DNA from 4 places in the Mesorhizobium sp. W016 genome. Region 1 is predicted to be linked to each of the others. Evidence: predicted binding sites of a transcription regulator. Region 1 holds the regulator's gene; each other region holds the start of a gene.

What was found. The regulator PhoB, encoded in region 1, activates phosphate uptake and scavenging genes when phosphate is short. The targets are predictions, from matches to a motif close to TGTCATNNANCTGTCAT.
Region 2: a site for PhoB is predicted at 1,860-1,876, ahead of ACYG9V_RS14740 (RNA degradosome polyphosphate kinase). Genes of this name have one in related genera too.
Region 3: a site for PhoB is predicted at 2,168-2,184, ahead of olsB (l-ornithine N(alpha)-acyltransferase). Genes of this name have one in related genera too.
Region 4: a site for PhoB is predicted at 1,442-1,458, ahead of ACYG9V_RS24200 (esterase-like activity of phytase family protein). Genes of this name have one in related genera too.

The regions. Positions count from the first base shown of each region.
Region 1 is NZ_JBTTIF010000002.1:191,748-195,948, forward strand. Features, by position in the region: gene xylF (D-xylose ABC transporter substrate-binding protein) at 1-296, opposite strand, end outside; gene ACYG9V_RS01265 (ROK family protein) at 562-1,797, shown strand; gene phoB (phosphate regulon transcriptional regulator PhoB) at 1,828-2,517, opposite strand; gene phoU (phosphate signaling complex protein PhoU) at 2,534-3,238, opposite strand; gene pstB (phosphate ABC transporter ATP-binding protein PstB) at 3,280-4,104, opposite strand; gene pstA (phosphate ABC transporter permease PstA) at 4,122-4,201, opposite strand, start outside.
Region 2 is NZ_JBTTIF010000002.1:2,942,673-2,946,873, forward strand. Features, by position in the region: gene ACYG9V_RS14725 (TIGR02117 family protein) at 1-70, shown strand, start outside; gene ACYG9V_RS14730 (FAD-dependent monooxygenase) at 294-1,532, opposite strand; gene ACYG9V_RS14735 (zinc-finger domain-containing protein) at 1,552-1,797, opposite strand; gene ACYG9V_RS14740 (RNA degradosome polyphosphate kinase) at 2,032-4,201, shown strand, end outside.
Region 3 is NZ_JBTTIF010000002.1:6,186,922-6,191,122, forward strand. Features, by position in the region: gene ACYG9V_RS30290 (response regulator) at 1-1,971, shown strand, start outside; gene olsB (l-ornithine N(alpha)-acyltransferase) at 2,248-3,123, shown strand; gene ACYG9V_RS30300 (trimeric intracellular cation channel family protein) at 3,217-3,849, opposite strand; gene grpE (nucleotide exchange factor GrpE) at 3,969-4,201, opposite strand, start outside.
Region 4 is NZ_JBTTIF010000002.1:4,878,534-4,882,734, forward strand. Features, by position in the region: gene ACYG9V_RS24190 (LacI family DNA-binding transcriptional regulator) at 1-993, shown strand, start outside; gene ACYG9V_RS24195 (ferritin family protein) at 1,021-1,335, opposite strand; gene ACYG9V_RS24200 (esterase-like activity of phytase family protein) at 1,559-3,034, shown strand; gene ACYG9V_RS24205 (L,D-transpeptidase) at 3,113-3,901, opposite strand; gene ACYG9V_RS24210 (MATE family efflux transporter) at 4,100-4,201, shown strand, end outside.

The sequences.
Region 1 (4,201 bases):
GCCGGGCCGATGGCCGAGGCGTCCTGCGCCAGGATGATCAGCGAGTTGGCGCCCTGCGAGATCAGGCTTTCGACGTCGGTCAGCTGCTTGCCGGGATTGGACTGCGCGTCGGCGGAAATGTACTTGTCGCCGGCAGCCTCTATCGCCGTTTTCATCGCCGCCTCGTCGGTCTTCCAGCGCTCTTCCTGGAAGTTCGACCACGACACGCCGATGACCTTGTCCTTCGCCTGCGCGACCGACATCAGCGCCAGCGACATGGCGACACCCGCCAGCATGGCGGCTGCAAATCTGTTCATCATAATCCTCCCTGCGCCGCGTGCGGCGCGACAAAACTGGCCCGAGGGCCGGCACACAGAGGCGCTATTTTTTCGAGCCTCGAAAAAATACTGGTTCAATGATAACGCGCTGTCAACATCGATTCTGATGGATTCTGATGGCCGTGCCGAATTTTTTCGAGGTCCGCAATAAACAATGACAGGGCTGCCGGCGTCTGCCAATATTTGGCTGGTGCCGTCGAACGCCGTCACTATCATGAGGCGCGAGGAGGCCGGGAGGAAACAAATGTCGGTTGGAATCCGCCACGACGATCTGCGCCGTCGCAACCGTGCGATGGTGATTTCAGCCGTGCGCCGGGCCGGCCAGCCGTCGCGGACCGAGATTGCGGCGACCACCGGCCTCAGCCACTCGACCATATCGGCAATCTCGTCTGATCTGATTCAAGAAGGCATCCTGATTGAAGGCAAACCTGGCGAGACCGGCGCACTGAAACGCGGCCGGCCGCAGGTGGGCCTTGGTCTCAACCCGGAAGCGGCGGCGGTGATGACCGTCGTGCTGTCGCTCAATTTCCTGTCCGTCACCGTCATCGACTATGCCGGCCACGTCGTCGCCGAGGAACAGCGCCGGCTGGACACGCTGACCAAGCCGCGCGACGAGCTGATTGGCGAATGCGTAGCAATCGTCCGGCGGCGGCTTGAGGATCCCGACCTCGATGTCCAGAGCATCGCCCGCATTGCCATGGGCATCCAGGGCATCACCGATTCGCAGGCGCGCGCCATGCTGTGGTCGCCGATCACGCCACTGACCGACATTGCCTTCGCCGACATGTTGGAAGCGGAATTCGGCATTCCTGCCACCATGGAGAACGATTGCAACATGATGGCGGTGGCGCTGCAATGGCGCCAGCCCGAGCGCTACCGCGACAATTTTATCGCCATCCTCTTATCGCACGGCATCGGCATGGGCCTGGTGCTGAAAGGCGAACTGTTCACCGGCACCCATTCCTCGGGCGGCGAGTTCGGCCACATGATCCACCGTCCGGGCGGCGCGCTCTGCCGCTGCGGGCGGCGCGGCTGCGTGGAAGCCTATGCCGGAAACTACGCCATCTGGCGGAGCGCCAAAATGATGGGCGAGGATGCCGAGCCGGTCGATATCGGCGACGCTGATATGCGCGCACTCGCCGCGCGCGCCCGCGAAACCGACGGCCCGGAGCGCGAAGCCTATCGCAAGGCCGGCGAGGCGCTCGGCTTCGGCCTCGGCAGCCTGTTTGCGCTGATCGATCCGGCACCCGTCGCCATGGTAGGCGTCAGCGCCGCCGCCTTCGACTTGATCGAACCGGCATTGCGCGAAGCGATCGCCCAGACCGCCGGCGGCCAGCACTCGAAATCGATCTCCTTCGACACCGAGCCCAACGAGCTGCCGCTGATCCGCGAAGGCTGTGCCATGCGCGCGCTCGGCTTCGTCGACCAGGAGATTTTCGCGCCGGGCATTCAGGCGAAATCCGGCAAGCATGTCGCCTGAATGGCCGGCAACGGCGCGACGCGCAGCATCCTAGTCTTCCCTGATAGCGTAGCCGGCGCCGCGAATGGTACGGATGACATCCGGCATGCGGCCGTTGTTGACCGCTTTGCGTAAGCGCCCGACATGCACGTCGACGGTTCGCTCGTCTATATAGATCGTCTCGCCCCAGACATTGTCGAGCAGTTGGCTGCGCGAGAACACGCGGCCGGGATGGCGCATCATGAATTCGAGCAGCCGGAACTCGGTCGGTCCGAGCCTGATCTCGCTCTTCTTGCGGTAGACCCGGTGCGATTCTCGATCGAGCACGATGTCGCCGACCTTGAGCACGCTCGACAGCACTTCCGGCTTGGCGCGGCGCAGCAGCGCTTTCACGCGCGCCATGAACTCCGGCGTCGAGAATGGCTTGACCAGATAGTCGTCGGCACCGGTGGACAGGCCGCGCACGCGATCGCTTTCCTCACCGCGCGCGGTCAGCATGATGATCGGCAGCCGCTCGGTTTCGGGCCGCACTCTAAGCCGCCGGCAGAGCTCGATGCCGGAAACAGCCGGCACCATCCAGTCGAGCACCAGGAGATCGGGCACGTTTTCCTGCAGGCGGATCTCGGCCTCGTCGCCGCGTGTCACCACCTCGACCTGATAGCCTTCGGATTCGAGGTTGTAGCGGAGGAGCACGCCTAGTGGCTCCTCGTCCTCCACGACCATGATGCGTGGCGCGATCATAGGCAGTTCACCCTCATCAGGCCGGCGTGGCCATGGCCGTCTCGTCCTGCTTCGGACGATTGGCGGGCAATTGCTGGCCGGTCAGCACATAATACGCATTTTCGGCGATGTTGGTGACATGATCGCCGATGCGCTCAAGATTCTTGGCGCAGAACAAGAGATGCGTGCAGGCGGTGATGTTGCGAGGGTCTTCCATCATGTAGGTCAAGAGCTCACGAAACACGGACGTGTATTTGACGTCGATGCGCTCGTCGTCATTCCTGAGTTTTGCAAGCGCTGCCGCATCGGTGGCGGCATATTCCTCGACGACGCCTTGCACCTGGATCAGCACCAGTTGCGCCATGGCGTCGATGGAGTGCGAGAGGTCGCGCGGCGTGACGCTCAAGCCCACGGTGCCGACGCGTTTGGCGATGTTCTTGGCGAGGTCGCCGATGCGCTCGAGGTCGCCCGCCATGCGGATCGAGCCGACCACGGCGCGCAGATCGTTGGCCATCGGCTGGCGCTTGGCGATCAGCGTGATGGCGCGGTCGTCCAGTTCGCGCTGGCGCGCATCCATGATGGCGTCGTCGGACACGACACGCTGTGCCAGCGCATTGTCCGAATTGAGCAGCGCCCTGGTCGAGCCGCTGACCATCGAGCCTGCCAGATCGCCCATGTCGCGGATCAGCTTGCTGATCTGCCCGAGCTCTTCATCGAAGGAGGCGACGGTATGTTCACCCATGATCTTGGTCCTCGTGCCTGAAAATTCACCCGCCGGACGGCTCAGCCGAAGCGGCCGGTAATGTAGTCCTGGGTGCGCTTGTCGTCGGGGTTGGTGAACATCTTGTCGGTGGCGCCCTCCTCGACGAGATAGCCGAGATGGAACATCGCCGTGCGCTGCGACACGCGCGCCGCCTGCTGCATCGAGTGGGTGACGATGACGATCGTGTAGTTCTGGCGCAGTTCGTCGATCAGCTCCTCGACACGGGCGGTGGCGATCGGATCGAGCGCCGAGCAGGGCTCGTCCATCAGGATCACCTCCGGCGACACGGCGATGGCGCGCGCGATGCACAGGCGCTGCTGCTGGCCGCCGGACAGGCCGGTGCCGGGCTCCTGCAGGCGGTCCTTGACCTCGTTCCAGATCGCCGCCTTCTTCAGGCTCTGCTCGACGATCTGGTCCATGTCGGACTTGCGCTTGGCCAGCCCATGGATGCGCGGGCCGTAGGCGACGTTCTCGTAGATCGACTTCGGGAACGGGTTGGGTTTCTGGAACACCATGCCGACGCGGGCGCGCAGTTCGACGACATCGATGTTCTTGTCGTAGATGTCGTCTTCATCGAGCGTGATCTTGCCGGTCACCCGCGCCGAATCGATGGTGTCGTTCATGCGGTTGAGGCAGCGCAGGAAGGTCGACTTGCCGCAGCCGGACGGGCCGATCAGCGCCGTCACCTGGTTCTGACGCACGTCGAGATTGACGTCGAACAACGCCTGCTTCTCGCCGTAGAAGACGCCGACCTTGTCGCCGCGCATCTTGATGACTTCGTTCGACTTGGCGTTCATTTTGTCGCCCACTGCATTCTCAAGGGACTGTTCGGTCATGATGTTCATACCAAATTGCCTTTTTTCTACCAGCGCCGCTCGAAGCGGCGCCGGAGCACGATCGCGGTGATGTTCATGGCCATGAGGAAGACGAGCAGGATGATGA
Region 2 (4,201 bases), 2.8 Mb from region 1:
CGGCCTGCGCACCGGCTGGTGGAACCCGCTGCCGGCCTCGCTGGGCTTGTCGATGCGGTTTTATAACTAGCAGTCCTTCATCGCACCGCGACAGTGTTGGATCTTTTGAAGCCAGCGGGACAGCACCCCCCTCTGGCCTGCCGGCCATCTCCCCCGCAAGGGGGGAGATCAGCCGTTTTGCCCGCGGCGCTCCTGCTGCAACGCCGGCGATTTTGGCGAAGGCGGCGGCGACATCCAATCTCCCCCCTTGCGGGGGAGATGTCCGGCAGGACAGAGGGGGGTGGGAAGGATCGCTAAGTCGACGATCTAGACTGCCGAGCGTCCGCTCGCCATCCATAGAGCCAGTCGAGGTCGGCGGCGAGCTTGTCGGGCGAGCGCATGGCCAGGAACAGATTGCGGGCGATCGCCACCGGGCCGGCAGCATGCCAGGCGAGGCGGTTTACGGCCCCACGACGCGCGGCCTTGGCGACACGCGGCCGCCGAAGATTTTCCCAGATTTGAAAACTTCTGGGCAGATCGCCAGGGAAATCGGCGATAGCGTCGGCAAGCGTGATGGCATCTTCGATCGCCATTGCCGCGCCCTGTGCGGCAAACGGCGTCATCGCATGCGCAGCGTCGCCGATCAGCGCGATGCCCTGCGGGCTCGTCCACCGCTGTTGTTCGACGGTGTGGATCGGAAAGGCCGTCCATGGGCCGGCCAGTGCCACAAGCTTCGTCAGGCCCGGCGCGGTGCCGCGCAGGGCAGCCGTGAGGATCGCGGGATCGGCATGGCCCGACCAACCTTCGGCCATGCGCTCGCCCTTGGTGAAGGCGGCGAGATTGAAGGCCCGGCCTTTGCTGACGGGATAGGCGACCATGTGGAAGCCTGGATGCAGGAACGTGGTGACGCAGTCGGCGGCGCCGATCGCGACAAAGGCTTCGCCGGAGGCGCTCTCGGCCGCGATCGTGACTCGCCAGGCGAGTTCGCCCGAAAAACGGCTTTTGACGAAGTCCTCGCCTGCGAGTTGCGCCCGGACCGCCGACCAGACGCCGTCGGCGCCGACCAGCAGTTTGCCGCGTGCCTCGATCTCGCGGCCGTCCACTTCGGCGGTCACGGCGACATATTGCGCGTCTTTGACGATGCCGGTCACGCGGGCGCCGGTGATGAGCTCAATCTGCGACCGTTCAGCCATTTGCCCCAGCAGCGCTGCCTGCAGATCTGCGCGATGGGCGACAAGATAGGGCGACTGCCAGCGCGCTTCGGCGGCGTGCCCGAGCGGTACCCGCGCCAGTTCGCGCAGCGTCCCGGCGTCCTTGAGCACGACCGCTTCCGGCCGCAACGCTGCGGGCAGCAGTCGGTCGAGCACGCCGAGTTTTCCAAGAATGCGTGTTGCGTTGGGCGAAAGCTGGATGCCGGCGCCGGCCGCTTCGAGGTGCTGTGCCTGTTCGATAAGCTTTACCGGATAACCCCGTCCGGCGAAGGCAAGGGCAGCGGTCAGCCCGGCGATGCCGGCCCCGGCGATTATGACCTGCCGGGACCTGATGTCTTCCATCGGGCTTGTCGCGGAAGGATCAGGCGGCCTGGTCGATATAAAGGCAACCAGCCGGCAGCGTTTCCGTCGCCCTCAGCTTCGCCGAATAGCGGTAGAGCGTCGAGCAGTAGGGACAGACCTTTTCATTGTCGTCGCCCATGTCGAGGAACACATGCGGGTGGTCGAAGGGCGGGTTGGCGCCGGTGCACATGAATTCCTTGACGCCGATGTCGATTGCCGGATGGCCCGCATCGTTCTGGAAATGGGGAATGGAACCGCCTGCCATCGTCGTCTCCTTGATCTCGTCGAAAAGCATCTGGAACATAACAGGCCTGTTTGCAAGATCGATGAAATGAAACTGTCGCAAAAGCCTGTCAGAGGATACGTTGAGCCGGTTAAGTGCATGTCCCTGAAATCGGAACGGTTTTCGCCGAAGGGTCATGCGCCACAAAAGCGTGTTAGAGGCATGGCACGTCCAGCGGCGCTCCAAGGGACGGTTGGCGGGGGAAGAGCAGGAACCATGAACGAACTGAAGCCGGTGCAGAGCGAATTCATCAATGTCGAGGTGGCGAGCCCCGAGGGCGGCAACCCCGATCGGTTCGTCAACCGTGAGTTCTCCTGGCTGCAGTTCAACCGGCGTGTGCTCGAGGAATCCCAGAACCAGCACCATCCGCTGCTCGAACGCGTCCGTTTCCTGTCGATTTCAGCCGCCAATCTCGACGAATTCTTCATGGTCCGCGTCGCCGGCCTTGCCGGCCAGGTGCGCGAAGGCATTGCGCTCAAGAGCCCCGACGGCCGCACGCCGGAGCAGCAGCTGGAACAATTGCTGCGCGAGGTCGAGCGGCTGCAGGAGGACCAGCAGAACAGCCTTTCGGCGCTGATGCTGCTGCTCAACAAGGAAGGCATTGAGAGCATCACCCGCGATGCACTGACCAAGGATGAGAAAGTCTGGCTGGAAGACCATTTCCAGGACCAGGTCTTCCCGGTCCTGACTCCACTGTCGATCGACCCGGCGCATCCGTTTCCGTTCATTCCCAATCTCGGCTTCTCGATGGCGCTGCAATTGCGCCACCGCAAGAATGGCGAGGAGATGAGCGCGCTTCTGCGCCTGCCGGTGGCGCTGAAGCGCTTCATCCGCCTGCCCGACCGCAAGCAGCACGTTCGCTTCATTCCACTGGAGGAGGCTGTCGGCCTCTATATCGGCAAGCTGTTCCCCGGCTATGAGGTCAAGGGTTCCGGCACCTTCCGCATCATCCGGGACAGCGATATCGAGGTCGAGGAAGAGTCGGAAGATCTCGTGCGCCTGTTCGAGACGGCGCTGAAGCGGCGCCGCCGCGGTTCGGTCATCCGCATCGAATTCGACAAGTCGATGCCCGGCGAATTGCGCGAGTTCGTCGCCGGCGAGCTTGGCGTCTCTTCGAGCCGCATCAGCGTTCTGACCGGCCCGCTGGCGCTCAGCCAGATTTCCGAGATCGTCGCCGTGCCACGCGACGACCTGAAGTTCACCCCCTACAATCCACGCTTTCCCGAGCGCATCCGCGAGCATGGCGGCGACTGTTTCGCGGCCATTCGCGAGAAGGACATCGTCGTCCACCACCCCTATGAATCCTTTGACGTGGTGGTCCAATTCCTGCGCCAGGCGATGGCCGACCCGGAGGTGGTGGCGATCAAGCAGACGCTCTACCGCACCTCCAACGACAGCCCGATCGTGCGCGCCTTGGTCGACGCGGCCGAGGCCGGCAAGTCGGTAACCGCCCTGGTCGAGCTCAAGGCGCGCTTCGACGAGGAAGCCAACATCCGCTGGGCGCGCGACCTCGAACGCGCCGGCGTCCAGGTCGTGTTCGGCTTCCTTGAACTCAAAACCCATGCGAAAATGTCGCTGGTGGTGCGGCGCGAGGACGGCAAGCTGCGTAACTATGTGCATCTCGGCACCGGCAACTACCATCCGGTGACAGCGCGCATTTACACCGACCTGTCCTTCTTCACCACCGATCCGACGATCGCGCGCGATGTCGCCCAGCTGTTCAACTTCATCACCGGCTATGCCGAGCCGACCGATGAGATGCGGATCGCCATCTCGCCGTTTACGCTGCGCAGCCGTATCCTCAAGCACATTGCCGACGAGGTCGCCCACGCGCTGGCTGGCCGTCCGGCGCGCATCTGGATGAAGATGAACGCGCTCGTCGATCCCAACATCATCGACGCGCTCTATGACGCCAGCCGTGCCGGCGTCGAGATCGATCTCGTCGTGCGCGGCATCTGCTGCCTGCGGCCGCAGGTGCCCGGCCTGTCGGAAAACATCAGGGTCAAGTCGATCGTCGGCCGCTTCCTCGAACACAGCCGCATCTATTGCTTCGGCAACGGCCATGGCCTGCCGTCGGACGAGGCGATCGTCTACATCGCCTCGGCCGACTTGATGCCACGCAATCTCGACCGCCGTGTCGAGACCATGGTGCCGATCACCAATCCGACGGTGCATGAACAGATCCTTGGCCAGATCATGCTGGGCAACATCATGGACAACCAGCAAAGTTTCGACGTATTGGCTGACGGAACCTCCCGGCGCGTCGTGCTGGAGGAGGGTGAGGAACCGTTCAACGCGCAGGAATATTTCATGACCAATCCGAGCCTGTCGGGACGGGGTGACGCGCTGAAGTCGCATGCGCCCAAGCGCATCGCGCAGTTCAAGC
Region 3 (4,201 bases), 6.0 Mb from region 1:
CGCGCCGAAATCGAGACGCTGGCCGACCGCATGTGGGAGATGCAGGAGAGCGAGGAGCGTTTTCGCGGGCTGATCGATGCGCTCGGCGATCTCGTCGTCCACCGCGACCGCGACGGCCACATCGTCTACGCCAACAAGGTTTTCGCCAGCCTCGTCGGAACCGACCAACGCGACCTTGCCGGCAGGACTCTGGCCGACCTCGGCATCGATGTCGGTATCGTTCCCGACGCCGCCTTTTCGGATCACGAATGCCTGAGTTCCACCGACGTCTCCATCCGCACGCCGAACGGTCCGCGCTGGTTCTCGTGGATCGAACTGTCGGTACGCGACAAGGATAGCGGCGCCGTCTCGCACCGGGCGATTGCCCGCGACATCACCGCGCGCAAACGCGCCGAATCCTCGCTGATCACCGCGCGCGAGCGCGCCGAATATGCCAGCCAGGCCAAGTCGCGCTTCCTCGCCACCGTCAGCCATGAGATCCGCACGCCGATGAACGGCATCATGGGCATGGCCAAGCTACTGGCCGACACCAATCTGTCGCCCGAGCAGCGCACCTATGTCGGCGCCGTCTCGACCTCGGCCAGCGCGCTTTTGGCGCTCATCGAGGATTTGCTCGACTATTCCAAGATAGAGGCCGGCCGTTTCGACCCGGAGCCGCAGCCGACATCGCTGCGCGAAATCGCCGACAACATCATCGAACTGATGGCGGCGAAAGCCTTCGCCAAGAACATCGGCCTCGGCTGTCATGTCGAGCCCGACGTGCCACAGATGATCATGGCCGATCCGGGAAGAGTCAGGCAGGTGCTGCTCAACCTGATCGGCAATGCGATCAAGTTCACCGACACCGGCGGCGTGCTGGTTTCGGTTGCACGGGCCCGCACCGAGACCAGCGACCGCATCTGCTTCACCGTCGCCGACACCGGCCCTGGCCTGCGCGAAGAGGATATGGAGCGCATCTTCGAGGAGTTCGAACAGTCCGACGGCACCTCGACCCGCACCCATGGGGGCGCCGGCCTCGGTCTGGCCATATCGAGGCGCCTGGTCGCCGCCATGGGCGGTGCCATTTCGGTGTCGAGCCGGCTTGGCGAGGGATCGGAATTCGTCTTCGAGATCCCGGCCGCAGGAGCAACCGAAGCACCGCAGAACCGGCAGAACATCCTGGCCGGCCGGCGCGCCGTGATCGTGTCGAAGAACGCCGTCGAGGCGGACGCCATCGCCCGCACCATCCGCGCCCATGGCGGCGCCGTCGACGTCGCCGCAACCGCTTCCCAGGCGACGCCCTTCGCCGAACATTGCGATGTGCTGTTGATCGACGCGGCCCTGGAGGACGGCGACGGCAGACTGCTCAAGCGCCTGCGCCAGAGTGGCTTTGCCGATTGCGAGGCGATCACGCTGATCGCGCCGACCGACCGCGGCATGCTTGGCGAATTCCGCACCAGCGGCTACGCCACCTTCTTGGCGAGGCCGGTGCGCGGCGAAACCCTGCTGCGCGTGCTGCTGACCAGTCATGCCCCTGCCTTGCCGCCGCCCAAGCCGGAAAAGACCGGCGCGTCCTCGCTTCGTGCCCATGGCGGGCGCCAGCAAGGTTTGTCGGTGCTGATCGCCGAAGACAACGACATCAACGCCATGCTTGCCCGCGCCACGCTTTTGAAGGCGGGACATCGCGTGAAAGTGGTCGGCAATGGCAAGGCCGCGGTCGAGGCGGTGACCGAAGCCGGGCTGAAAAATCGCTTCGATGTGGTGCTGATGGATTTGCACATGCCGGTCATGGACGGGCTGGACGCGATCGCCGCCATCCGCCGCCACGAGGAGGAAATGGCTGTGCCGCCGGTTCCGATCATGGTGCTTTCGGCCGACAGCCAGGAAAAGACTCGCCACACCGTGCTCGCCCATGGCGCCAGCGGCTTTGTCACCAAGCCGCTCGATCCCGACGCGCTGGTCCATGCCGTCGAGGGCCAGGTGGCCGCCTGAATTCATGTCGCTCGAAAATGGCCCCGGTTTTGAGAAGACGACATGCACAAAACAAAGACTTGAAGCGCGTCGCGTGAATCGTCCCAGCGCGACGCGCTTCAAGGTGACGCTGGCGCAATCCTCGCGTCACGTAGGTAGCCGAATGAGGGTTTTCGCCAGCCGACGAAGTATTGCCCGTCGCGCCGTATCACGGTACTGTCACAATCCTGTTGCACCTACACCGTATCCCCGTGCCAAGAGGGATGGCTCGAAGGAGAATCACTCGTGCATACAGTTATGCCGGAATGTGACACTCGGCCCAGCGCAGGCGGCGCTTTGCTCGCCGCGCGGAACGCCGATGCCGTCGCAACAGGCGCACCGCTGGGCCGTATCGGCAATCTCGAAGTGCGGCTTGCCCGCAATGAGGCCGAGATCGCCGCCGCGCAGGAAGTGCGCTACCGGGTGTTTTATGACGAGCTTGGCGCCAGGAAGGACCTGTTCCAGGCGCAGGACCGGCGCGACGCCGACCGCTTCGACCCGCTGTGCGACCATCTCCTGGTGCTTGACACCTCGATCTCCGGCCCCGAGCATCGCCGCATCGTCGGCACTTACCGCCTGCTGCGGCAAGAGATTGCGGCGACCGCCGGCGGCTTCTATTCCGAAGGCGAGTTCGAACTGACCAAGCTGATCGCCCGCCATCCCGGCCAGCGCTTCCTTGAGCTCGGCCGCTCCTGCGTGCTGCCGGAATACCGCTCGAAGCGCACCATTGAGGCGCTGTGGCAAGGCATCTGGGCCTACATCAACCACTATGAGATCGGCGTGATGACCGGTTGTGCCTCGTTCCCTGGCACGGTGCCGGCTGCGCATGCCGAGGCGCTCACCTACCTTGCCCATCACTGCCGGACCAACTCCGCCTGGGATGTGCGGGCGGTCTCCGGCCGCTATTGCTCGATGGATCTGATGCCGATCGAGGCGGTCAACGCCAAGGCGGCGATCGCGGCCATGCCGCCGCTGGTCAAGGGCTATCTGCGCGTCGGCGCCCGCATCGGCGACGGCTGCGTCATCGACCGTGAGTTCTCCACCGTCGATGTGTTCGTGGTGATGCCGGTCAAGGAAATCGGCGCCCGCTACGTCAACTATTATGGCGGGGAAGCGCAGCGCTTTGCGGCGTGAGGCAGTAGGCAGTAGGCATTAGGCAGTAGTGAAGGCTGCCGCGAATTGCTGACTACCGACTATTCCCTATTCCCTATTCCCTAATCCCTCTCCCTACGGAATATCCTCCGGTCGCCGTCCCGGGCGGCTCTTGTAGGACGGAAAGGTCCAGCCGAATTTCAGCGCGCCGCCGCGCACCAGGAAAGCCGCGACGAAGCCGGCGATATCCGAGGCGAGCGGCGGCAGGCCGGCAAGATCGCCAAGTGTGTAGAGGCCGGCGCCCGCGAGTGCGGCGGTGACGTAGATTTCGGGCCTGAGCAGCACCGATGGCTCGCCGGCCAGCAGATCGCGCAGGATGCCGCCAAATGTGGCGGTCAACACGCCCATAACAACGGAGACGACCGGCGAGCCGGTGATGGCCAGCCCCTTGGCCGCGCCCATTACGGAAAAGGCCGCCAATCCGATGGCGTCGAGCCAGAGCAGCCATTTCCAGCGGGATTCGACGCGGTGGGCGATGAAGAAGACCAGCACCGCAACCGCCGCGCAAACCAGCACATAGCCGGAGTTGGCGACCCAAAAGACGGGCAGGTTGAGGATGACGTCGCGAAGCGTGCCGCCGCCAATGCCGGTGACGCTGGCCAGAAACAGGAAGCCGATAATGTCGAGCTGCTTGCGCGAAGCCGCCAACGCCCCGGTCGCGGCAAAGACGGCGACGCCGGCATAGTCGAGGAGGTCGATGGGTGTCAGGGACATGAGGTAGTAGGGATTGGGAATTAGGGAAAGTATGAATAACACGAAGCCGCGCGATTGATACGCCTGCCCCTATTCCCTATTCCCTATTCCCTATTCCCTACTGCCTACCCTACTCACGCATCCTTCTCGGCCTGCTCGTTCACCGGCCCCGGCTCGACCGGCGCTTCGGTGGCCGCGATCTTGGGGCCGCCCTTGGCGACCCCGACCATGGCCGGCCGCAGCACGCGCTCGCCGATCGAATAGCCCGGCTGCACGACCTGGACGACGGTGTTGGCCGGCACATCGGGATTGGGCACTTCGAACATCGCCTGGTGGAAATTCGGGTCGAACTTCTCACCTTCCGGTT
Region 4 (4,201 bases), 4.7 Mb from region 1:
CTGAACATTTCGATCGGCACCGTGTCGCGGGCGTTGAACGGCCGCGCCGACGTCAATGCCGACACCCGCCAGCGCGTGCTCGCCGCCGCCAAGCAATTGAACTATTCGCCCAACCAGTCCGGCCGCAGCCTGCGGCAAGGCACCACCCATTCGATCGCCTTCATGCTGCAGCCGCATCCGGGCGACCAGCAATATGGCGAACCGTTCTTCATCCCGTTCCTGATCGGTCTGCAGGGCCGGCTTGCCGAGTATGGCCTGGATTTGATGGTCGTCATGGGTGAGCCCGGTCAATATCAGCAGGAGAGGCTGCGCCGCGTTGTTGAGACGCGCCGGGCCGACGCGGTCGTGTTGGCCAATACACGGCGGGAAGACGATCGGATCGACTATCTCAGCAAGGCCGGCTTTCCCTTCGCCACGCTTGGCCGAAGTCAATCCGGCGGCGACACCTATCCTTCGCTCGATATCGATTTCGAGAGGGCGGGTGATGAAGCCGTCGACCGGCTGGTCGCGCGCGGCCACCGCCGCATTGCCGCCATCCGCCCTTCGCTTGATCTCAACTTCGGCTACCTGTTCCTCGACGGCTACCGCAAGGCGCTGAAGCGGCATGGTATCGAAGTCGACCCCGGCCTGATCGCCGACGGCTTCATCAACGAGGCCGGAGGCTACCAGGTGACGCCGCGCGTGATGCTCTCCAGGGACCGGCCCACAGCCATCATCTTCAACAATGACGCAATGGCGCTCGGCGGCTGCAAGGCACTGGCCGAGATGGGCATCAGGCCCGGCCACGACATCGCGGTGATCGTCATCGTCGACACGCCGCTCTGCCGCTATTTTTCACCGGCGCTGACCGCCTTCCGTCCGTCGCTGGAGCCGATGGGCCGGCGACTGGCCGAAATGCTGCTGGCCTCGCTTCCCGCCTTTGCCGGCCCGGAAGGTCCGCGCATCATCCGCGAAGTCTGGCCGCTGGAGCTGATCGCCCGCGACAGCGATTGATCCGCCGCGGAGGAAGGCCGGCGGGCCTCAATCCACCTTCTTCTCGCCCCGCTCGCCGGCCTTGACGATGTCGCCGGTGGTGAACAGGATTTCCTTCAGTTCCGCGCGCCAGTCTTTCTTCTGGCGCAGCAGGAATTCCAGATCCATGCCGAAATGCTTGAACTCCTCGCCTTGCGCGTTCTTCATGATCGCCTTGGCCTGAGGGTCTTTCTCGACCGACATGCGCTGTTCGTACCAGCTGATCGCCTCGGCCTCTTCGATCAACGAGGTGATCATGCGGGCAAAGGTCCGCACCTCCTGCGTCAGTTCTTCCGGCGGCTCGTGATACTGATCGAAACCCATTTATCCCTCCCAGGCCCGGGGCTCGACCGGCCATCGCAGGCGACGCTTGGGCTCGCGTGCAACGGATCAGGCTGGAAAATGGTTCCGGAGCGAGTGCGACAAGGTCTGTCACGCAACTATCATCTTCGCGTCCTAGACCGCTCATCGGTGGGCGCGGCATCGTCGATTGCGGCGGCTTCGTCATCCGGCCGTTCCGGCCCGTTCCGTCACAAGAAGGATCTCCATGAAAAATCTGCACCGAACCGTGTCGCTCGGCGCCGCATTGGCGCTGTTTACCGCCCTGACCCCTGCCCTTGCCGGCAGCACCGCCACCGTTGGCGGCTTCGTCAACAAGGGCCTGGTCGGCGTCGGCCGCATTCCGGCCGATCAGAAGGACAAGTTCGGCGAGACCTTCGGCTCCGGCTCCGGCATGTCGATCGACGCCGCAAGCTGGACCCATGGCGCGGATGGCTACAAGGGTTCGCTGTGGCTGCTGCCGGATCGCGGCTACAATGTCGTCGGCACCACCGACTACCGGCCGCGGCTCAACACTATTCGCATCGAGTTCACGCCGACCGCACTGGGCGCCACGCCCGCTGCCGGCCAGGAACAAACAGGCGTCAAGGCGACGCTAGCCGATTCGCTGCTGCTCACCGACGACAAGGGCGCAGACGCCACCGGCCTCGATCCGCTCAACGGCGTGCGCGCGGCGAGCGGCGACCTGCCGATCCTGCCCGAGGCCAACGGCAAGCTGGCGCTCGACAACGAGGCGATCGCGCGGCTGCCCGACGGCACCATGTTCATCTCTGACGAATACGGCCCCAACATCTACCGCTTCTCGGCCGACGGCCATCTGTTGTCGGCAACGCAGCCGCCGGCCGCTTTGGTGCCGATGCGCAAGGGCGGGCCGAACTTCGCCTCCGACAATCCAGGCCCCGGTGCAGCCGAACCCGATCCGAAGGATCCCGAAACCGGCCGCCAGAACAACCAGGGCCTCGAAGGCATGGCGCTGACGCCGGACGGCAAGTCGCTGATCGCTGTGCTGCAGTCGGCGCCCCGCCAGGATGGCGGCGATTCGCCCGCGACGCGCCAGAACACCCGCGCCCTGGTCTACAACGCCTCCGACCCGGCCCATCTCAAGCTGGTGCATGAATATGTCGTGCCGCTGCCGGTGTTCAAGGTCACCAAGGACAAGACCAAGGTCGCCGCGCAGAGCGAGATCATGGCGCTGTCCGACAAGACCTTCCTGATGCTGGCGCGCGACAGCGGAAACGGCCAGGGGGTGAAGGGCGATACTTCGCTGCTGCGCCAGATTTTCGTCGTCGACGTCTCTGGCGCCACCGACATTTCCGGCGGCGCCTTCGATGCCGCCGACAAGCCGCTGGCGCCCAAGGGCGTGCTCGACCCCTCGGTGACCCCGGCCAAGCTGACGCCGTTCATTGACATCAACGACAACAAGGAACTCGGCCGTTTCGGCCTGCATGACGGCAAGCCGAACGACAAGAACAATCTCTCGGAGAAGTGGGAAGCGATGTCGGTGGTCAGCGTGCTCGATCCGGCGCTGCCCGACGACTATTTCCTGTTCGTCGGCAACGATAACGACTTTCTCACCCAGGACGGTTTTCAGGTCGGCGCGCCCTACAAGGCCGAAGACGGCGCCGATGTCGATACCATGTTCCTGGTCTATCAGGTCACGCTTCCGGGCCTCGCCAAGAAGTAGCCATATACGGAAAGGCGGACGCGCTCGGCGCGTCCGCCTCTAACCGTTTTTCGGCGATCAGCGATGCCGTGAAGGCACCTATTTCAAAATCTCCGCATCCCTTGGCACGCCGGCATCGATCGGCTCGGCGGTCCGGCTCGACACAGCCATGATCTTGCCCGCGGCCGACAGGTTCGGGCGCACATAGACCTGGGCTACGCCGTTGACGCGGCTGTAGAGGTCGATGATGTCCTGGTTCATGAAGCGCACGCAGCCTGACGACGCGTTCTTGCCGATGGAATCCCATTCCGGCGTGCCGTGCAGCCGGTACATCGTGTCCTTGCCGTCGCGGAACAGATAGAGCGCGCGCGCACCGAGCGGGCTCTGCGGTCCGGGCGGCATGCCGTCCTTGTATTTCGCCAGTTCCGGCCGGCGCTGGATCATTTCGGGCGGCGGCGTCCACACCGGCCATTTCTTGCGCGCCTGGATCACGGCGCTGCCGGTCCAGCCAAACCCGGCCTTGCCGAGGCTGACGCCATAGCGCATTGCCTTGCCGCCGTCGCGCACCAGATAGAGAAAATGCTCGGATGTATCGACGACGATCGTGCCGGGTTTTTCGCCGGTCGGATCGTCCACGATCTGGCGCACGAATTTCGGATCGAGCTTGGCGACGGGGATTGCCGGCAATGAAAAGCCCTCATCGACGCGCGCCGAATACATGGTGGCGGCATCGCCCAGAGCCGGTTCAGGCGCCGGGGCGGGCGTTGGCGGCACCACGACATCGGTCGTGGTGCAGGCTGAAAGCGCCATGGAAGCGGCACCCAAAGCGGATATTCCAAGAAACGCGCGCCGGTTCAGGCGCTCGGAAAAAAGCGGATTGTCGGACATGATCCCCCCAGCCTATTCATCATATCCAACAGGATATGCGACCCCACGCGGCGGCGACCCATATCCCATTCCGGATGTTTTGAGAACTGATTAGCGTGAAGCCGCCAGGTGGCATGTTCCAATGCCGCATCGACCTTGTCCGTCAAATCGGCGATCATTGCCGGGCGGACTTTGAGATGAACCTTCGCCGAACAGCCCATGGACGAAAAAATACCACCGCGCCGGCGCACCGGCGACCTGACCAGCGGCCCGATTCCGCGCACGCTGCTTTTGTTCGCTCTGCCGGTGCTCGGCTCCAAC